Regions from separate parts of the Lentilactobacillus terminaliae genome, predicted to be linked through region 2. Evidence: predicted binding sites of a transcription regulator. Region 2 holds the regulator's gene; the other holds the start of a gene.
The links. The regulator CtsR, encoded in region 2, represses protease genes until heat stress. The targets are predictions, from matches to a motif close to TTGGTCAAAAAAGGTCAAANA.

Region 1: the regulator CtsR is predicted to act here: its motif matches at 9,677-9,697, upstream of clpP (ATP-dependent Clp endopeptidase proteolytic subunit ClpP).

Annotation. Positions count from the first base shown of each region.
Region 1 covers NZ_CP168151.1:810,658-822,241, reverse strand. The annotation lists gene gap (type I glyceraldehyde-3-phosphate dehydrogenase) at 22-1,032, opposite strand; tRNA gene O0236_RS04100 (tRNA-Arg) at 1,327-1,398, shown strand; gene O0236_RS04095 (hypothetical protein) at 1,556-1,732, opposite strand; gene O0236_RS04090 (D-alanyl-D-alanine carboxypeptidase) at 2,141-2,989, shown strand; gene O0236_RS04085 (hypothetical protein) at 3,156-3,863, shown strand; gene O0236_RS04080 (hypothetical protein) at 4,027-4,857, shown strand; gene O0236_RS04075 (hypothetical protein) at 4,896-5,669, shown strand; gene O0236_RS04070 (hypothetical protein) at 5,862-6,716, shown strand; gene O0236_RS04065 (DNA polymerase thumb domain-containing protein) at 6,928-8,229, shown strand; gene O0236_RS04060 (hypothetical protein) at 8,222-8,614, shown strand; gene O0236_RS04055 (VOC family protein) at 8,651-9,559, opposite strand; gene clpP (ATP-dependent Clp endopeptidase proteolytic subunit ClpP) at 9,766-10,359, shown strand; gene whiA (DNA-binding protein WhiA) at 10,437-11,378, opposite strand; gene O0236_RS04040 (gluconeogenesis factor YvcK family protein) at 11,397-11,584, opposite strand, start outside.
Region 2 covers NZ_CP168151.1:526,388-537,971, reverse strand. The annotation lists gene rpoC (DNA-directed RNA polymerase subunit beta') at 1-303, opposite strand, end outside; gene O0236_RS02585 (DNA-directed RNA polymerase subunit beta) at 319-3,915, opposite strand; gene O0236_RS02580 (ATP-dependent Clp protease ATP-binding subunit) at 4,155-6,647, opposite strand; gene O0236_RS02575 (CtsR family transcriptional regulator) at 6,663-7,130, opposite strand; tRNA gene O0236_RS02570 (tRNA-Pro) at 7,216-7,289, opposite strand; tRNA gene O0236_RS02565 (tRNA-Pro) at 7,451-7,524, opposite strand; tRNA gene O0236_RS02560 (tRNA-Arg) at 7,553-7,626, opposite strand; tRNA gene O0236_RS02555 (tRNA-Gly) at 7,670-7,741, opposite strand; tRNA gene O0236_RS02550 (tRNA-Thr) at 7,746-7,819, opposite strand; tRNA gene O0236_RS02545 (tRNA-Leu) at 7,837-7,918, opposite strand; tRNA gene O0236_RS02540 (tRNA-Lys) at 7,939-8,011, opposite strand; tRNA gene O0236_RS02535 (tRNA-Val) at 8,015-8,087, opposite strand; gene serS (serine--tRNA ligase) at 8,384-9,673, opposite strand; T-box leader at 9,716-9,909, opposite strand; gene O0236_RS02525 (deoxynucleoside kinase) at 9,949-10,587, opposite strand; gene O0236_RS02520 (tagatose 1,6-diphosphate aldolase) at 10,672-11,584, opposite strand, start outside.

The sequences.
Region 1 (11,584 bases), 280 kb from region 2:
TTAATATTGTACAACTACTTATTAAAGAGTAGCAAACTTCAATAATGTACGAACCATGTTACAAGTGAAGCCCCATTCGTTATCGTACCAAGCAACAGTCTTAACTAATTGAGCGTCACCGGCAGTAGTAACTTCTGTTTGAGTTGGGTCAAATACTGAACCGTGATCGTCATCGATAATATCTGATGATACGATTTCGTCTTCGTTCCAACCAAATGCAGGGTTATCAACAGTATGCTTCTTGATAGCTTCGTTAACTTCTTCAGCAGTAACCTTTTTGTCAAGGATAGTAGTTAATTCAGTTAATGAACCATCAACAACACCAACACGTTGTGCGTGTCCTTGAAGTTTACCATCAAGTTCTGGGATAACAAGGCCAATAGCCTTAGCAGCACCAGTTGAATGAGGAATAGTGTTAGCACTAGCAGTTCTGTTAACACGCTTCTTCTTTGACTTAGGACCATCAAGGATTTGTTGTGAAGCAGTGAAAGCATGAACAGTAGTCATAGTACCAGCTTGGATACCGAATTCTTGGTTCATGAAGTAAGCCATAGGTGCTAAACAGTTAGTGGTACATGAACCAGCAGAAACGATAACGTCATCTGAGTTCAAGATATCCAAGTTAACACCAGGAACAACAGTCTTGATAGGACCAGCAGGAGCTGAGATCAAGACACGTTTTGCACCAGCATCGATATGTGCTTGTGACTTTTCTTTTGAAGTGTAAAAACCAGTACATTCAAGAACGTAGTCAACACCGTCGTTCTTAACCCATTGTAGGTCAGCAGCGTTTCTTTCAGCGTAAACAGGAATTTCCTTGCCATCAACAACAATACCCTTGTCAGTTGATGAAACTTCGCCGTCAAAACGACCATGAGTTGAGTCATACTTTAATAGGTATGCCAACATATCTGGTGTAGTCAAATCGTTGATAGCAACAACTTCAATTTCATCAGAATGTAATTCGTGGATACGTTTGAATGCCAAACGGCCAATACGGCCAAAACCATTAATACCAATCTTTACAGTCATACTGTATTTTCCTCCTTTAGGAAATCAAGAAAAATTTTAAATATAGTACAATAAATCGTACCACTGTACAAAGTTAATCGTACCACTAAAACAGAACATTGTCAGCACCTGTTTGTGAAAAAAAGTTCAATTAAAAGGCAACCACAATTTATTCCAACCAACAGTATATCAGACGTTGAGTGGAATGCAATGACTTACGAACTTGTAACCGTTTTCACATAAAATTTAATTTTTTCCGGTTTCCCCTTGAGAAATGCTTGATTTTTATGTATATTATTAAGTTGTAGTTGCACTGCGCCTGTAGTGTAATGGATCGCACGTAAGATTCCGGTTCTTGAAATGGGGGTTCGATTCCCTCCAGGCGCATAATAACGATCCAACGACATCCATCAACCGGAAATAAGCGTTCTAATACTATTAAGCATACATATCAGCGGTTCACACTTAACACACGTTAATTCGTGTGTTTTTTTGTTTGCAATGATACATCATGGGTCTCAATGATGATTAGCCTCTTTATATTTTAGTAATAATAGTCATCATCTTCAAATATTACTTTGTAGATAAATTCTTTCAGAGTAACGCCTTCCTTACGTTCTTTGCGAAACTCAACAATACATGAAACGATGAATCCTATCAATGCCATTACCAGTGCATCCAATGCTATTGCCTGCATATTTTGTCTAAATTGTTCTAACATGAAAATCCCTCCAATGTAAGTTATTCAATCAAATCAAATATTAATTCCTGTATGATTTCTTTTGGCGTATAACCTTTTTGATACATAATGCAGAATCCAATAATGAACGCAATGATCACAGACAAAATTGATATGAATAATACTATTAATGATATTTCCAAGAATAAGTCGGCCATGTTCTTTTCTCCCTTGTTTACCTATTTTCTAATTACCGTCAATTAACTGATCAGCAGTAATTTTATGTGTATACTAATTTTATCATAAGAAATAACATACTACCCAGTGATCATTAGCCTTATGTATTATTCTCCCCCACATCATAAAAATTAAGAACGTCTTTCTTTTCGTGAGAATCACTTGTAGAAACAATCATGCCTGTAGATAATAAATCTTTAGGAGGAGATCACAATGAATAAAAAAATCGCAAGTATTTTAGCAACTGGCTTAGCAACTCTAGGACTAGGCATCTTAGTTAACCAAAATACAGCTCACGCTGCCACAACAACCAACAAGTACGCTTGGAGTGTCGGTCAACATGAAGAATACGCCCCTACGTACTATAACAAGTCCAATTCCAACGCATACATCTGGAATACCTCATTCAAAAAAAGAATCCATAATTTGAAAAACTATCCAAACACAACCTGGTATGTAACGAAATCGTTCGTTCACAATAAAAAAGTTTATTATAAATTAAGTAACTTCGGTGGTAAGGTCACGGGTTACACTTGGTCTGGTAATCTGTCGCCTTATGTTTCAAAGAATGTTAACTCATTTTCTTCTGACAGTAGCTACCTTAATTATTTGAATTCGGATAAATCACAAAAGCTTTCTCGAGCATTACTCAAATTATTCCCTAATGCCGATATTAGCTTAGATTTATCAAAAAAAGCAGCAGCTAGTTCTTCCACAAGCCTTTCCTTAAATGGCTATACAAAGACAATCAATTTAAGTATGTTATCTGCAAAGGTTATTGATAACAATCAAATTTCAAACGGAAAACCATTGGCTCACATAGAAACAGTTTTACAGTCCTTAGGTGGCCCAGCATCAAGTGCTGCGTCCAAGGCTAAGAGTGCACAAAACATTTTAAACGCTAACGGATACACATCTGATAAAATTGCCAGCCTAATAAATCAAGGTTATAAATTAGGAATATATATTTCTGATGGCGCTGCCGCTTCTGTTGGGAGCAAAGGCTATCCATCAACAATAAAAAATGCTGATGATCGTTACGTTTTAGTTTTAGCTAAATAATCTTTAAGAAGGGACACTTGCTAGTAAGCGTCCTTTTTATTATGCCCTATTTAATTACTTTAGATTTTAATCAAAACCATAAACATTAAGAACCTTTTTAGTTCATGAGAATCACTTGTAGAAACAATCATGCCAGTAGATAATAAATTTTTAGGAGGAGATCACAATGAATAAAAAAATCGCAAGTATTTTAGCAACTGGCTTATTGGCTACAGGTCTGGGACTTGTTGCTCAACAATCCACCGCACATGCATCTGGTTATGCATGGACTAAAACCAAGAATTACAATAACGTGCCTATGCATGCAAAAAATACAGGCACTGCTTATATGTGGAATTGGAACCACACTAAAAAAATCCACAACTTGAAAAATTACCCCAACACTACTTGGTACTTATCTAAGAGTGTCAAAATGGTTAAGGGCAATAAGTCAGGAATTTATTATCAGATTACTAGTGGTAATGGAAAAATATCAGGGTATGTACATCGTAATTATCTCGTTAAATCCGCTAGCAAAAGTGAATTGCGAAGTTTAATACTTCAAGTTCTGAACACAACTGTACCAGATAACGACCTGCAAAAAGTTGCAGACACCGCAAAGAACCTACACACTAGCGACAGTTACTACTACTTCCAAGATCAATTACCAGAAAAAGAAAAGAAATCATTTGTACTGCTTACAACTAATGATGCTGGAAAATATGATCAAGCACTTAAAAATGGAACGATTAGTATCAAGGAATACGTTAGAAAAAACATTATCTCAGGCTTAGCCTCCAAAGGACTAACGGTTTCTGAAGTTAAAAATTATAGGATAGGTATTGAACCTTCTGATGTCTCAGCATTTATCCTATTATTACCACCCAAGCAATAACGTAACCGCAAAAAAGCACCTGCTAAGTTTTTTTATTACGCCCTATTTCATTGCTTTATCATTTGAGCAAAATCATAAAAGTTAAGAGCCCTTTTAGTTTATGCGATTCCCTTGTAGAAGTAATACTGCCATTAGATAATCGTATACAGGAGATGATTAAATCATGAACAAGAAAATCGCAAGTATTTTAGCAACTGGTTTATTAGCTACTGGTCTGGGGCTTGTAGCACAACAATCTACCGCGCACGCATCTGGTTATGCATGGGCTAAAACTAAGAATTACAACAATGTTCCTATGCATGCCAAAACAACTGGCACTGCTTATATGTGGAATTGGAACCACACCAAAAAGATCCACAACTTGAAAAACTACCCACGTACAACATGGTATCTATCTAAAAGTGTCAAAATGGTTAAGGGTAGAAAAGCTGGTATTTATTATGAAATCACTAGTGGCAATGGTAAGGTTACGGGATTCGTTCACCGCAATTATTTAGTAAAGGGTGCCAATAATAGTAACGCTACAGCTTACAATAGTAATAACCAAAGCAACATATCATCAATACCTGATCTTAACAGTTATAAATCTGATACAGAATATCTTAACTTCATAAATAACGCACCAAAGCAAGATGTTACAAAGCTCATCATACAACAATTTCCTAATGCAAAATTAAGCCTAAATCTATCTAAATATGCACAAGATAATGGCTCATTCTACTGGGATGATGAAGACGTCCCTACAGTTAGTTATGATAAATCACAAATCAATAACACTGTCAGAAAATTGCCACATGTTGAAAGCCTAATTAATAATTTGTATACTAATTCAGTTCCAAGCGCTAATGAACTTGATGCAGCATTGACTGCTGATGGATATCCTAAGAGTAAACGACAAGCTTTTGATGGATATATTGGACTAGTTATTTTAAATAAAATCAGTGGTCGCGAAGATGGTCTTTATAGTGGAAGCTCAATATATGTTATGAATTAACTATCATATATTTAATTTACAATTTTGAGGAGATCACAATGAATACAAAAATCGCAAGTATTTTAGCAACTGGTTTAGCCGCCTTAGGATTAGGTATTTTGGTTAACCAAAATACAGTTCATGCAAGCAATGGTTATAGTGTCGTTAAATCATCATGGCCAGCCGGTTACGGAACTGTATATCACGCAAAAAGCTTCAGTAACAATGCATATGTATGGACTCATTTAAACCACAAAGAAAAAGCTGCTAACTTAAAAAACTACCCTAACAGTAGTTGGGCAAGTCTGGGCACGATCATCTTGAAACACAATGGTAAGAATTCTGTTTACTATGCAATCAGTAATGTTTCACCCGTATCCAAAAAGTCTGTTACAGGTTATGTTTGGAGTGGATATTTAGCTAATGGTTATAACCCTAATTTTTCAAAAGTTAATACTATTGAATTACACAACGCAAGTAATACCGATTACAACAGATTCATTAAACAATCACCATCTCAAGAATTAACACGTCAGGTTCTATCACTTTTCCCAAATAGTAAAGTTGATGTGAAAGCTTCGATATATTCTTTATATCAAGACGATGCAAATAAGCCTTCAGGCAATGTATTAAATTTCAAAGATGTAAATAAGTACCTTAATTCGTTAAATAACAAAACAACATCTCAAAGAGTAAGCGATATTAAATCAATGTTGTTAAAGCACAATGTAGATTTGAATGCTAACTACACTATTGGGATAAGATTAACTAATTTCACATTCAGAAAAAATATTGAAGACCAACAACAAGGATTAGTACTGATAGAAAATTAACAGAGCATTGGAAAAGTCATCTTTAAATTTTGGAGGTATCACCTTCGTAATAGATGGCTTTTTATTATGCCCTATCCAATTGATTTATCTTTTGATTAAAGTAATAAAGGTTAAGAACCCTTTTAGTTTATGCGATTCCATTGTAGAAATAATCCTGCCATTAGATAATTGTATACAGGAGATGATTAAATCATGAACAAGAAAATCGCAAGTGTTTTAGCAACTGGTTTATTAGCTACTGGTCTGGGGCTGGTAGCACAACAATCCACTGCGCATGCATCTGGTTATGCATGGGTTTCAAGTAAAACTTACAGTAACACACCTGCTTATAAGGTAAAAGTTCCAGGAAAATCAGCTTATATGTGGAATTGGAACCACACTAAAAAATTGCACAACTTACGTAACTACCCTCGCACCACTTGGTACGTTCAACGAAGTGTCAAATTACGTCACAACGGCCGTAACTCGATCTACTGGCAAGTACAAAACGCTTCTGGAAGAGTTACTGGTTATGTTTGGCGTCAATATTTTGCTCCGGGTGGTATGAATGGTTCAAACAACCAACAAAATAATAATCAAAACAACAATAATAGTTTTTCTATGAGCGATATCCCTAATTTTGATACTTATAAAAGTGACCAAGATTACCTCAACTTTATAAAATATTCACCTAATCAAAACGATGCTCGCTCAATATTAAAAGAACTTCCAAATGCTAGCCTAAGTCTTAATCTATCAAGATATGCCACAAGCGAAGGAAACTTATCTGATGATGCCGAGGCTTCCTACGGAACTGTTGCAAATAAAATTGTAGATAGAGACAAATTAATAAAAAACGCATATGAATTAAAAAACTTAGAACGTTTATTTTGGAACTCGAATAATGTCTCACAATCAGAAATTAATGAAGCATTGACTAAAGATGGCTTTTCTGCAGATGCTCGTGCAACTTTTCATGGTCAAATAGGTTTAGTAATGCTAGATAATGTGCAGAAGTCTAAAGACGGCTCTGTATACTCCGGCAATTCTATTTATATTTTAAAGTAATTAATTATGTACAAATAAAGACACCTTTAACAGGTGTCTTTTTATTATGCCCTAATTCATCTTTTATAAAATATCTTCTTCCCGCTAACCCTTTTCCACCTTGAGTTTTTGTTTCTAAGTGATCATCATATTAAAATTTCCTCTTGTGCATACAAACATATGTTCGTATAATTAAAATTGAAAATATGAAACACGATTGTGAGATGGTGTTATGTATGATTACAGCAAAGAACCTAGAAAAGTCATTTTTATGATCGATAGCAAGAGTTTCTACGCTAGCTGTGAGTCTGTATCACTTCATATGAATCCGCTTAAATCAATTTTAATTGTGATGTCCCAAGCGGAGAACACCAATGGAGGATTAGTGCTTGCAGCATCCCCCCTGGCCAAGAAACTCTTAGGTGTCCGCAACGTCATGCGCAAACGTGACGTACCTCAAGATCCACGCTTGATTGTGGTTCAACCACGGATGAACTACTATATTCAAGAAAATATTCGCATTAACGACATTTTTAAACAGTACACACCCAAAGAAGATTGGTGTCCCTATTCAATCGATGAATCATTATTGGATATGACCCATTCATGGCATTTATATGGCGAAAGCCCTTATGAAGTGGCACGGAAAATCCAACTTCAAGTTAAGCGAGAAACCGGAATCTATCTAACGGTTGGTATCGGCGATAACCCCTTGCTTGCCAAACTTGCACTAGATCTGGAAGCCAAGAAAAGTCGTTCTTTAATTGGCGAATGGCACTATGAGGATGTACCTGATAAGCTTTGGCCCGTCACGGAGTTATCAGATGTCTGGAGCATTGGTCACGCCACTGCAGACAAACTCAAGCACCTGAACATCCATTCAATGGAGGATTTAGCCCACTATAATCCGTATAAGCTAGCTGACAAGATCGGCAAGGTAGCTGGTGGTGAATTATTCGCTTTGGCTTGGGGCATTGATCGCTCCATCATCAGTCAAAGATATAGTGTCAAAGAAAAATCCTACAGCAATTCTCAAGTGCTTCCCCGTGATTACCAAGTACGCAGTGAAATTGAATTAGTAATCAAGGAACTCGCTGATCAAGTGGCTTCTCGTATCCGCAAGCATCGCAAAAAAGCGCGAGTCGTTTCACTATATGTTGGTTTATCGTACGCTGATCATGACAAAGGTAACCATGGCTTTAGTCGGCAAATGAAGATTGAACCAACTAATAATTCCAAAGAGTTGATTGCCCACATCATGACCATTTTCCGTGAGAATTGGCATGGCGAAGTAGTCAGAAATATTGGTGTTACCTATGGTAATTTGATCGATGATACCTATGATCAACTCAATTTATTTCAAAGTCCCAAAGATATCTTTAAGGCTAGAAAAGTTGATGAAACTATGGATAGTATCCGAAGACAGTTTGGTTTTACAAAGCTCGTTAGACTCTCAAGTCTCCAAAAAGGTGGAACGGCAATCAAGCGTGCTGGCTTAGTTGGTGGTCACAATGGTGGTAATTCCTATGAGTAGCAATTACCCCGACTACGATCCAAATTTGGTATCGGAATTTTTTCGGACGTACCATGATCGTGGCATGATGAAATGGCAAGGATTCTATCTTTCCGACCACACCAAAAAGCTAGAACAAGAACTTCAAGAAGATACTATCAATAACTTACGTAAACGTACCCCTGAGATGACCACGGAAGAAATTGCGGAGAATATTGAAATGGCAATTACCAAGAGTAAGACCATTTCTGTCCAGATAAATGAAACTGACACAGACCGTTCAGTTCCTCCAGAGATCATCGGTAAAATCAACGGTCAACATGAACAAGCAATTATAATTGGTCAATCAACCATTATTCCACTTGAACAGATTCGTAGCTTAGAAATCATTGAAGATAAGTATTAAAAATCCACCTTCAACAGGTGGATTTTATTTTACTATTTAATTTTTATCCGCAAAGTTGACCCCAGTCTTTGCGTAATAGTCCATAATTTCTTGACGATTACCTTCAAATGCAGGTGGTAAGCCTAGAGTGCTTCCCATGGTAAGGATTGGTTCATCTAGACTGAATCCAGGTCCTAATGTGGCCAACTCAATACGATTATCACCAGGGTCTCTGACATAGAGACTCTTGAACCAACCTCGGTCAATATATTCTTCAATATTTAAGTGTTGCTCTTTAGCAATTTGATAATACTTCTCCAACTCATCTGTATCGGCTACTGCCAATGCAAAATGATCGATACTTCCCCGACCAAATCGGGTTCTATCATCACTGTCAGTGGCAAATAAACGAATGCTCTCGTTATCTTCTAGTTGAACCTCATTATCACCAGTAATCACTAATCCCAGCCAATCATGGAAGAATGATGCGGTTTTATCAGGATCAGGAATATGCAACTCAGTACCTAACAGTCTGCTGACTTGGAATTCAGCTGGAATACCATTATCTGGCACTACTTGATAACCAACTAGTTTACGATCAGTCACAACTAATTCGATTTCAATTCCTTCAGGATCATTAAATGCTAATCCGTCTGGTATTTCCTTAACGACCAAGTTTTCAGCACTTAACCGCTTCTGCCAAAATTCGGCACTACCCGTTGGAATTGCTAAGCGGAATCCGTTAAAAAAGTGCTTAGCATCCGTTCTCTGACCTAATAGTGGCAACGCAAAGAACGTAACCACACTACCAGGGGTCCCTAAATAATCACCATAGAACAAGTGTCTGATTTTAATGTTTTCTTGATTGACCGTATTTTTGATCAATCGCAATCCCATTACCCGAGTATAAAAGTCGATATTTTGCTTGGCATCTTTAGTTAATAATGAAATATGATGGCTGTGCATACCCTTACCTCCCACTGCTATTATCTGCCTCGAGTATACCATTATTGAGGTCAAATTTACCTGTTAAAGCCTTCGTACAACAAGGAATTACTTCGTAAATAAAATTTGGAGTTAAAGTATTTGACCTTTTTTGACCAATACAGTAAACTATGTATCGTGAACTTGGTAGAGACCATCTATCACAAAAGAAAAAAGGAGGCATTCTCATGAACTTAGTGCCAACCGTTATTGAACAATCATCAAACGGAGAACGTGCATATGATATTTACTCTCGCCTATTAAAAGATAGAATTATCATGCTATCAGGTGAAATTAACGATGATATGGCTAACGCGATCATTGCGCAACTATTATTCTTAGATGCTCAAGACTCTGAAAAAGATATTTACCTTTACATTAACTCACCAGGTGGTGTTATTACCTCTGGTATGGCTATCTACGATACTATGAACTTCATCAAAGCTGATGTTCAAACAATCGTTATGGGTATGGCTGCATCAATGGCATCCGTATTGGCTTCATCAGGAACTAAGGGCAAGCGTTTCGCATTACCTCATTCTCAAGTTCTTATTCACCAACCATTAGGTGGTGCTCAAGGACAACAGACTGAAATCGAAATTGCTGCACAAGAAATCCTTAAGTCACGTAAGATGCTTAATGAAATCTTGGCAGAAAACTCTGGTCAACCTCTCGAAAAGATCAATCGTGATACTGACCGAGACCATTACTTAACAGCTCAAGAAGCCGTTGATTATGGTTTGCTAGATGGCATTATGTCTTCAACCAGCGAGAGAAAATAATTAAGTTAATTATTTATTTTCCTAAAAAAACAGGTACCGCTTAACCTCATGGGTTATCGCGGTACCCGTTTTTTTGTTTAAACTACTTCTTCATCAGAAACGAATTTTTCAGCAAATTCATTAATTTTTCTTAGGCGGTGATTAACACCTGACTTAGAAATTGGTCCGCCCGGAACCATTTCGCCTAGTTCTTTCAAACTAACTTCTGGATGTTGTAATCTAGTTTGCGCAATTTGCGCTAATTTATCTGGTAACTGATCTAATCCCACCCGCTCATCGATCAACTTAATGTTTTCGATTTGCTTACTAGCAGCACTAGCTACCTTGTTCATATTCGCATTCTCGCAGTTGACCAATCGATTAACTGAGTTCCGCATATCACGGACGATCCGAATATCTTCAAACTTAAGCATGGAATTAGTAGCACCAATCAATTGTAAGAAATCAGCGATTTTTTCAGCTTCCTTGATGTACGTAATATAACCACTCCGACGTTTAGTAGTTCTGGCCGGTAAATTATATTTTTGCATCATTTCGGCGATCATATCATTATGATTCTCATACAATGAATAAATCTCTAAATGATAACGGGAAGTCTCTGGGTTATTAACTGAACCACCAGCTAAGAATGCCCCACGGAGATATGATCTGATTTGCGAATCCTTCGTTAGTAATTCAACGGGAACTCGGTCGACAAGTTGAACACCATCAAAAATTTTTAAGTCATCTAATAATTTAGAAGCTGACTCATTTACCCGCAAGATATACAGGTTATTTTTCTTGAGCTTCATTTGCTTTCGAACACTAAGTTCACCAGTGATCCCATAAAATTGGGTTAACAACTGGTACATTCGTCGAGCAATTGCCGGATTTTCAGATGAGACGTTAAGCACAAAGTGGTGGTTTTTGATTGAAATCGATCCGTTCATTCTGATCAAGGCCATTAACTCAGCCTTAGCGTTATCCCGATGAACAGTTAACGATGTGAGTTCTTTTTTAACCTCACTTGCATATGACATTCCCATTACTCCCTTCAATTAATAGTCGTTTGGCCTACCGATTAAGTTGATTAATTCATCAGCAACTTCTTGACCATTATGGAATGCTCCTCGCTCCTTCAACTCCAAAAAGTCTGCCGAAACTACTCGGCATCCCATATCTCGGAGACCTTGGAAATCATGTTTAACAGGTTGCGAGATTTCATTCCATTTTTGATAATCCATAT
Region 2 (11,584 bases):
TACTGGTGCAGCTAATTCGATATGACCCATTCGTTCACGACGAACTTTTGAACGAGTCACTTCAACACCACATCGGTCACAGACAATTCCCTTGTAACGAATACGCTTGTACTTACCACAAGCACATTCCCAGTCCTTGGTAGGTCCAAAAATTCTTTCATCAAAAAGCCCATCTTTTTCAGGCTTTAAAGTCCGATAGTTGATTGTTTCTGGCTTCTTAACTTCACCATATGACCAACTACGGATCTTATCAGGAGATGCTAGACCAATCTGCATACTTTCGAATTTGTTAACATCGACCACTAGTTCAACCTCCCATTACTGTTCGTTGTTCGTTTGCGTAGATTCAGTTTGTGATGCTGGCTTGGCAGCAGCTTCTTGTTGAGCTTTTTGCTCAGCCATCTTGCTAATTGCGTCAACATTTAAAACGTCGTCTTCTTCGTCTAAGTCACGAAGTTCAATTTCTTTCTTGCTACTATCAAGCACTTTCATATCAAGTCCAAGTGATTGAAGTTCTTTAACAAGAACTCGGAATGATTCAGGAACACCTGGCTTAGGAATTGGTTCGCCTTTAACGATTGCTTCGTAAGTCTTTACACGTCCAGTAACATCATCAGACTTGTAAGTTAAGATTTCTTGCAATGTGTAAGCAGCACCATAAGCTTCAAGTGCCCAAACTTCCATTTCACCGAAACGCTGTCCACCAAATTGTGCTTTACCACCAAGTGGTTGTTGAGTAACTAATGAGTAAGGTCCAATTGAACGTGCATGAATTTTATCATCAACCATGTGGGCAAGTTTCATGTAATGCATAACCCCTACGGCGATTCGTTTGTCGAATGGTTCACCAGTTCGACCATCATAAACAATTGTCTTACCATCGCTAGCCATACCAGCTTCTTTAACAGCGTCCCAAATATCACTATCACGGGCACCATCAAAAACAGGTGTAGCAATGTGGATGCCTAATTTCTTAGCAGCCATTCCTAAATGGATTTCCAACACTTGACCAATGTTCATACGTGAAGGCACACCCATGGGACTAAGCATGATGTCAATTGGTGTTCCATCTGGTAAGTAAGGCATATCCTCTTCAGGGATAACTACTGAAACAGTACCCTTGTTACCATGACGACCGGCCATCTTGTCACCAACTTGAAGTTTACGTTTTTGAGCGATGTAAACACGAATCATCTTGTTAACACCAGGTGACAATTCATCACCATTTTCTCTAGTAAACACTTTAACGTCTTGAACTGTACCGCCACCACCATGAGGAACTCTCAATGATGTGTCACGAACTTCACGTGATTTTTCACCAAAGATGGCATGTAGCAATCTTTCTTCAGCTGATAATTCTGTAACTCCCTTAGGTGTTACCTTACCAACCAAGATGTCACCATCATGAACTTCGGCACCAATCATAACAGTACCGTTTTCATCAAGGTTCTTAAGAGCATCTTCACCAACGTTTGGCAATTCGCGAGTCATTTCTTCAGGTCCTAATTTAGTATCCCGAGTTTCTGATTCGTATTCTTCAATATGAATAGAAGTATAAACATCGTCCTTAACCAATCGCTCGTTAATAGCGATGGCATCTTCGAAGTTATATCCTTGCCAAGTCATGAAGGCAACAACTGGGTTTTGGCCAAGAGCAAGCTCTCCGCCTTCCATTGATGGACCATCAGCTAAGATTTCGTCAGCATCAACTTTGTCGCCAACCTTAACGATTGGACGTTGGTTGTAGTTCTTACCACCGTTTGAACGATGGAATTTCATTAATTTGTAATTATCTAAGGTACCGTCTTCGCGACGAACTCGGATTTCACGAGAATCAACGTATTCAACAGTTCCATCATACTTACAGATCAATGCAACCCCAGAATCATGGGCAGCTTTATATTCGATACCAGTACCGATCAATGGTGCATGAGGATCAACCAAAGGAACGGCCTGTCGTTGCATGTTAGCACCCATCAAGGCACGGTTAGAATCATCGTTTTCCAAGAAAGGAATACATGCAGTGGCAACGGCAACTACTTGCTTTGGTGAAACATCCATGTAGTCAATGTTATCGATGTTGGTTTCGATATTGTTTGATTGTGAACGAGCCATAACAACATCATTTACGAATGAACCATCGTCATTCAATGGTGAGTTAGCCTGAGCGATTACAAAGTTATCTTCTTCATCAGCAGTTAAATAGTCAATTCGGTCAGTAACCTTATGAGTAGTCCAGTCAACACGTCGGTATGGAGTTTCAATAAAACCATAGCGGTTGATTCGAGCATAACTAGATAAACTGTTAATCAAACCGATGTTAGGTCCTTCAGGTGTTTCGATAGGACACATACGGCCATAGTGGGTATAGTGAACGTCACGAACTTCATATCCGGCACGATCACGGGTCAAACCACCAGGTCCAAGGGCTGATAAACGACGTTTATGAGTCAATTCACCCAGTGGGTTAGTTTGATCCATGAATTGAGAAAGTTGTGATGAACCAAAGAATTCTTTAATTGAAGCCACAACTGGTCGAATGTTGATCAATTGTTGTGGAGTAACAGTTGCAGAATCTTGAATTGACATTCTTTCACGAACAACACGTTCCATTCTTGAAAGACCAATTCTAAATTGGTTTTGTAATAATTCACCAACTGAACGAATTCTACGATTACCCAAGTGATCGATATCGTCTGTTGAACCAATACCTTCTTGTAAGTTAAAGAAGTAGTTCATTGAGGCGATAATGTCAGCAGGAGTAATGTGTTTGAAGTCGAGGCTGATATTGTCATTACCAATAACTGGAACAACTCTTTCAGGATCGTTTTCAGATTGAACCTTAATGATTTGAACAGTCATTGGTTCAGTAACTACAGCTTCTTCAGAAGGGTTGAATGTGTAAGCCTTGAAATCTTTATTATCAAGGTAAGGAGTTAAGTCCTTCATTACATCTTTAGTAATTAAAGTTCCCTTTTGTGCAATAACTTCACCAGTATCTGGGTCAGCTAATGTTTCAGCAAGAGTAAGACCTAATAAACGAGTCTTCAAACTTAGTTTCTTATTAGTTTTGTAACGACCTACTGGTGCCATGTCGTAACGCTTTGGATCAAAGAAACGGGCAGTTAACAAACTTCTTGATGAGTCAGCAGTCTTAGGTTCACCTGGCCGTAAACGCTCGTATATGTCCTTTAATGACTCTTCAACACGTGAATCGTCAGTATCTTTATGAACATCTTTTTCAAGAGTAAGTTCCAGGCTATCGTTATCACCAAAGATCTCATTGATTTCTGAATCTGCTCCGAAACCTAAGGCACGTACTAATTCTGTTAACGGAATCTTACGAGTCCGGTCGATTCGTACATAAGAAACGCCCTTTGCATCAGTTTCAAATTCCAACCATGCACCACGGTTAGGGATGATAGTTGTACCGAAGGAAACCTTACCGTTCTTATCGTTTTCTTCGTGGTAGTAAACTCCAGGAGAACGAACTAATTGTGAAACAATAACTCGTTCTGCACCATTAATGATAAAAGTACCTTGATTAGTCATTAATGGGAAGTCTCCAAAGAACACATCCTGAGTCTTGATTTCGCCAGTTTCGTGGTTAGTCAATTTCAAAGTAATGTGTAATGGAGCTGAATAGTTGGCCTCATGTTCGCGAGCCTCATCAACGGTATATTTTGGTTCCAAAAGTTGATAATCAACAAACTCTAAGGATAACTTTCCTTGGAAATCGTCAATTGGCATAATGCCGTCAAATGTTTCCCTTAATCCGTCATCCAAAAACCAATTATATGAATCGCTTTGGATTTCAATCAGATTAGGTAAATCAAGCACTTCTTTAATTCGTGCATAACTTCGACGGGTGCGGTGTTTTCCATATTTAACTAAATGTCCTGCCAAGTTTTTCACCTCTCACAAAAATTCCCGAATCGAAATGTTACAGTTTGATTACATTTTGCTGTTTTGAGCAAAATCTCCGGATTTTAAGCAAAAAAAATCCAAAAACAAGCTACGACTTGCTTTTGGTTTTTATGCAGGTCAACCCGGACAATAGATCGCGCTGACCATTTCGATTCACAACAAATACAACAATTAATATAACAACTTATTTAATCAATGTCAATAATTTGCCTGCCTCGAAAAATATTCTACTTTTTACCTTTAACTAAATCTTTTCGTTCTGGTTTCTTTACTGAAATTGTAATTTGATCATTTCGACCACCAACAGTAACTGAATCTCCAGGAACAATTTCTTTAGCTAATAATTTAGCACTCAAACTATCCTCGAGTTGAGTTTGGATAGCTCTTCTAATTGGTCGAGCACCATACTCAGGATCATAACCATTTTTGGCAATGATATTAATAGCAGTCTTTGTGACCTTAATATCGATTCCCTGCTCATGAATCCGATTAACAACTGGCTTAGTCATTAATGTAACAATCTTAGCAAGTTCATCCTTAGTTAATGAATGGAAGATAACTGTTTCGTCAATTCGATTCAAAAACTCAGGTCTGAAGTTTTGCTTAAGGGCTTCTTGGATAGTTGACTTCATTGCCTCGTAATCTTCGGTTGCTTCATCAGCACCGAAACCAACAGTCTTCTTGTCGCGAAGAGTTGTTGCACCTAGGTTAGAAGTCATAATGATAACTGTATTTCTAAAGTCGATCTTACGACCCTTTGAATCTGATAAATAGCCATCATCGAGCACTTGTAATAACAAGTTAAATACATCTGGATGCGCCTTTTCAACTTCATCAAATAGGACAACGGAATATGGTTTTTGACGAACCTTTTCAGTCAATTGACCACCCTCGTCATAGCCAACATATCCTGGTGCAGAACCGATCAAACGACTAGTTGAATACTTCTCCATGAATTCACTCATATCCACCCGGATGATATCGTCTTCGGAGCCAAAGACAGCTTCAGCAACCGCCTTAGCCAATTCCGTTTTACCGACACCAGTAGGTCCAAGGAACATAAATGAGCCGATTGGACGATTAGGATCCTTCAAGCCACTGCGGGCACGTCTGATTGAACGTGACACCGCTGAAACTGCTTCTTCTTGGCCAATAACTCGTTTATGCAATACACTTTCCAAGTTAACTAATCGATCCGCTTCAGTTTGGGTCATTTGAGTGACTGGAATTCCAGTCCATTCAGAAACAACATCAGCGACATCATCTGCAGTTTCCTTAGCCTTGTAATTATGGTCTTCATTGGCATCTGAACTTTGAGCTAACTTAGTTTCCAAGTCGTTAACTTGTTTTCTAAGTTTAGCGGCTGCTTCATAGTCCTGAGACAACAAAGCTTCATTTAATTCACTATATAGTTCTGAAACTTTTTGATGATCAGTTTTGACCTTGCCAGTCTCCAGCTTGTCAATTCTAACCTTGGCTGCTGCTTCATCCATTAAATCAATAGCTTTGTCAGGTAAGAATCGATCAGAGATGTACCGATTAGAAAGTGATACAGCTGCTTCCAAGGCACCATCAGTGATTTCAACTTGGTGGTGAGCTTCGTATTTAGGACGTAATCCCTTGATAATTTCCAAAGTTTCATCAGCAGTTGGTTCGTTGACGTTAACTTTAGCGAAACGACGTTCCAATGCTGAATCTGATTCAATATACTTTTGATACTCATCAAGCGTCGTGGCACCGATCAATTGTAGTTCACCACGCGCCAAGGCAGGTTTCAAAATATTAGATGCATCGATAGCACCTTCAGCACCACCAGCACCAATCAATGTGTGCAATTCATCGATGAATAAAATAATTTGTCCATCTTGATAAATTTCTTCAATAACTTTCTTTAAACGATCTTCAAACTCACCACGGTACTTAGTTCCAGCCACTAAAGAACCCATGTCTAACATCATCAATCGTTTGTCTGTCATATCAGACGGCACTTCACCATTGACAATTTTTTGAGCAAGTCCTTCAGCAATCGCAGTTTTACCAACTCCTGGTTCACCGATCAACACTGGATTATTTTTGGTTCTACGGGCAAGAATTTGAATAACTCGCTTAACTTCTAAATCTCTACCAATTGTAGGATCTAGCTTGTCTTCACGTGCTAATTCAGTTAAATCACGTGCTAATGAATCAATGGTAGGTGTCGCAGAACCATCTTGTTTATTAGAAGATTGCCCATTTTGACGACGATTATTTTTATTGTTAGGAGACATCGAATTACCACTTACTCCCATTTTACGTAAAGTTACTTTTCTAATTTGCGCTAAATCTAATCCCAGATTAGTCAGAATTCTTGAAGAAAGTGCTTCTTCATCTGTCAACAATGCTAGTAAGATATGTTCAGTTCCAACCTTCGGAACGCCATTTCTTTTTGCAAAATCACCGGCCTGAGCCAGAACCTCTTTGGCCTTCGGAGAGTACGGTAAATAATCATTCGAATCAAGATTCTTTAAAGTACCATATCCAGCAAATCGTTCTACTTCTTCAGCAATATCTTCAGATGTCACTGAAAACTGAGAAAGTGCCTTGTAAGCAATCCCATTTGTTTCCATTAACAATCCTAATAGCAAGTGTTCCGTTCCAATTGCTTGGTGTTTGAAACGCTTTGCCTGCTGTTGAGCTATAGAAAGAACGTTCTTTGCGCTTGGTGTGAATAAATTATCCATAAATACCCTCGCTTTCTAGCGGTCATACTTGAGCCGATTTAAAATAGAAATCATTATATTGGCTCGAAGTATATCCGTTAATTCACTATTGTTCAAGTCAATTGCACTCTTATCGATCGCAGAGAGGATTATAGTTGCCTCTTTACGATTGATTAATTCATTATTATATAACGTGGAAACGATCGTTTCACTATCTCTTTTAGAGATTCCGTTGCCAATTGCGTTAATTAATGAATCTAAAATATCAATGTCATCTAGCAGATTAACCTTTTCGATTCGAATGTAACCCCCACCGCCACGTTTACTCTCAACGATATAACCATTTTGAATAGTAAATCGTGTATTAATCACATAGTTTATTTGTGAAGGTACAACGTCAAATAAACCGGCGATTTCCGAGCGACGAATCTTTACAGTCTCATTTTCCGCTAGAATCTTTTTCAAATACTTCTCAATCAAATCTGAAATGTTTTCGTCAGCCATATAATCACCCAATCTTTGACTAATACTGACTATTATTATACAAACTCAGATTCAAATTGCAATTAATATCTCTCAAACTAAAAAATCGGGAAAACAAGATTTGAACTTGCGACCCCTACGTCCCGAACGTAGTGCTCTACCAAGCTGAGCTACTTCCCGTAAACTAAAAATATTTAATCACTACCTATTGTAGTAGCACAATCATATATCTCTAATTTAAGCAAAAAAGGAAACAGGACACAAGGCTTAAAGCCTCATGTCCTGTTCGTATTAACAACCATCAAGATCAATTCAATCTGTTCAGGTTGACTTATGCACTATCGGGAAGACAGGATTCGAACCTGCGACCCCCTGGTCCCAAACCAGGTGCTCTACCAAGCTGAGCTACTTCCCGAAATATACCTAAAAAACGGTATAAAAAATGCACCCAGTAGGAGTCGAACCTACAACCTTCTGATTCGTAGTCAGACACTCTATCCAGTTGCGCTATGGGTGCAAAATAAATATATAAATGTAAGTTGCTACCGTCGAAGGACGGAAGCGGAAGACGGGATTCGAACCCGCGACCCCCACCATGGCAAGGTGATGTTCTACCACTGAACTACTTCCGCAAAATGCCGACTAGACGATTCGAACGCCCGACCTCTTCATTACTAGTGAAGCGCTCTAACCAACTGAGCTAAGTCGGCATAAAAAATGGAACAACTGCGGGCGAAGGGATTCGAACCCCCACGTCAATAGACACTAGAACCTAAATCTAGCGCGTCTGCCAGTTCCGCCACGCCCGCATACTTCGAAAAACCGGCAATGAGCCGTGGCAGTCTCGAACTGCCGACCCTCTGATTAAAAGTCAGATGCTCTACCAACTGAGCTAACGGCTCATATGGAGGATACAGGGATCGAACCTGTGACCTCCTGCTTGTAAGGCAGATGCTCTCCCAGCTGAGCTAATCCTCCATGATACGTTTTAAAAATGGATGATAGAGACATCTCATCAACGCAACTATTAAATTATATCATCGCTTGTAAACAGCGTCAATAACTAATTTAAAACAATTTATCAAGTCGCGATTCCAATTTTTCGACAAGAATTATTATAGCGTATCCTGCTAGTTAAGGAAAGCCTTTTTTTAATTTTTTTGATTTTTTATTCACTCTTTGATGCTTCGGCACCGTTTAAAAACCTCCCTAGACATACAAAAAGCGCCGATCAACAACGGATAACCCCTTATTGATCAACGCTTTAGCATACTTTAATTTTGCTTTTCAATTTTTGTTTTTCCATGCATGTAAGGAACTAAGACATCTGGTACTGTGACAGTTCCGTCAGCATTTTGATAGTTTTCCAAAATAGCGGCAACTGCGCGTCCTACTGCAAGTCCAGATCCATTCAAAGTGTGAATAAATTGAAGTTTGCCGTCTTCATCTCGATATTGGATGTGTGCACGACGAGCTTGGAAATCCGTTGTATTTGAACAACTAGAGATTTCACGGTAACGATTTTGGGCTGGGAACCAAACTTCCAAATCATTAGTTTTGGCAGCAGTGAAACTCATATCACTAGTTGTGAGCGTGATTACGTGATATGCCAAGCCTAATTTTTGAAGTAACGATTCTGCTTGATGAGTTAAATCTTCAAGAGCATCCCATGATTGTTCTGGTTTCGTGAACTTGACCATTTCTACCTTATTGAATTGATGAAGTCTGATCAATCCTCTAGTGTCTTTACCAGCACTACCAGCTTCAGAACGGAATGCTGGTGACAATGCAGTTAATGACATAGGAAGTTTATCAGCAGGTAAAACTTCTTCTCGATGGTAATTAACCAATGGAACTTCAGCGGTTGGAATAAGTGTGTACTCACGATCACCATCCATAGTTTCGTAACCAGATTTATTTTCCTTAAACTTTGGAAATTGACCTGTACCAAACATTGCATCTTCACCAACCATGTATGGTGTTAGCATTTCTTGGTATCCAGCCTTGGTATTTTCATCAAGGAAGAAATTATAAACGGCACGTTCAAGTAAAGCACCATCACCAACATAGTATACAAATCGACTACCAGAAACCTTAGCTGCGCGTTCGAAATCTAAAATGCCGAGATCTTCACCAATTTCAAAATGTTCTTTTGGCACAAAATCATAGCTAGGAATTTCGCCAACTTTTCTAAGTTCCACAGAACCTTCTTCAGTCAAACTAACTGGAACATCATCAGCAGGCACGTTAGGTAAGTGCGCAATCAAATCATTTTGATCAGCTTCGATTTGACGAAGTTGTTCATCGAGGCCCTTGATTTCAGCCCCAACTTCTTTCATGTCATTAATAGCAGATGAAGCATCTTCTTTATTTCTCTTAAGTTGAGAAATTTGTTCTGATACTTCATTTCGTTTAGCTTTGAGTGATTCTGACTGAACGATCAACTCTCTACGTTTGGCATCATAAGTTAATAACTCATCAATCTTTTCTGGTTTGATGTTTCTGGTTGCCAACTTATCTTTAAAAAATTGTGGATCTTTTCTAATCAACTTAATATCTAACATATTATATCCATCCCTCCGAAAGTATAAAAAAGGACCCCTCGTCATTGGGACGAAGGATCCTTTTCGCGGTGCCACCCATGTTTTTAGTCCATATTAAGACTAAACACTCTAAGTATGGTAACGGTATACAACCGTGCAGCATTACCTGCCCGTTTACTCGTACTGGAATTTTCGATGACAATTCTCACCAACCATTGTCTCTCTGAAATCTACTTAAAGGTACGAAACGTTTTTATTGACTAAAGTATAACCAATCAAAGACTAGACTGCAATCATTAAATGGCTAATTCATTGATTTTATCATCGATCAAACTAATAACTTGTTTACGATCGCTTTCACTTTCGACAAAGTCGTAACGATCACCATCAATTTGAATTTTTGGTGATTTATCATAGCTATCATACCAACTAGAATATCTAGAATTCAAATCTTTATAGTATTCAAACAAGCTAGGATCAGTATCGATTTGTTCGTATGGACGGCCACGTTTCTTGATTCTTTCAAGCATGGTGTCAAACGAAATGTTGATATGAATCAATAAATCAGGATTTTTAGAATGCTCTGAACTAGGCATTTCTTGCATCATATTTTGAAGCAACGAATCATAAATTTGTACTTCAGTATCAGTTGAACGACCCAAGTCTGCATTCAAATGAAATAGTAATGAATCTTCGAAAATCGAACGATCCATTACACTTTGACCGACCTTCCAAGCCTGTTTAATGTCATCCATACGACGATTTAAGAAATCGATTTGAAGTAGGAATGCATACTTCTTAGGATTCTCATAAAACAGTGGCAAGATTTTATTATTATCAACAGACTCGTAATAAGCAGGTGTGCTGAGATGATCTGACAACATTTGTGTCAGAGATGTCTTCCCTGCTCCGATGGTTCCAGCTAATACTAGCATTATTAGTACCCCTCATTTGATATTATTAATTAACACTATATATTGTACTATCTTCAAATGTGGTTATCAATATCTAGTAGTAACTTATTTTAAGCCCTCAGATTCAACTATCTCAAGATTGTCTTTGCCACCATATACTTCATACCAAGGGATAGCTGTTTCGTTAAGAATCGAAGTTAATCCCGTAATGTTTTTAGTTCCTTGATCCTTAAGCCATTCAATCAAGGCATCTGAACCCTCTTTAACAAAGATCTCAATTCCGTCGATCCAAGTTGCCCGACCACTTAAAACACCAGAGAACGGTACGTTAGCTTTGCCAGCAAGCTTGAGCTCTCTTTGGAATGTTGCCATTGGGACACCAGCACTCAAGAAAATAAATGGTCTGGTGGCAGCCTCACCCATAGTTTTTAAATATTCTTGGGCTTCAGTTTCAGCATAAGCTGCTTCAGTTAGGTCTGAATTCCATTCCTTAACGTACTTCGGATTGAACGGAACTTCCATTTTTAAAACGTCAATGTGGTACTTATCTTGTGTAAATTCTTTGATAGATTTGATAACCAACTCAGGCTTGATCTTAGCGAATTCTAGTGAGTCTGGTGCAAATCTGTCATCATAAGTAACCACTTCAAAGAACGTTGGTACTTCGGCAGCCATAGCTTCAGTGCCATACCGTTCAGCAAATGCTCGCTTAGCGTCATTGACTTCATCAGGATCATTAGGATTGTAATATACCAACACCTTAAGAGCATCGGCACCTTTTTCAATCATAATCTGAGCCGATTGTTCTGGTATCAAAGCTGGTTGGCGACCTGGAGTGTCTGCATCATAGCCAGTTTTTTCATAAGACATGATTAAACCAGTATCAGCTGACTTGGTTTGAATACCCTTAAAGCCCATCTGTTCATCCAAGAGAATTGCCGAACTCAAAGGACTTAGATATTTCGAAACTATCTCCTTAAAATCATAGACCATGTCCATGGACCATGTTTTGCCTGCT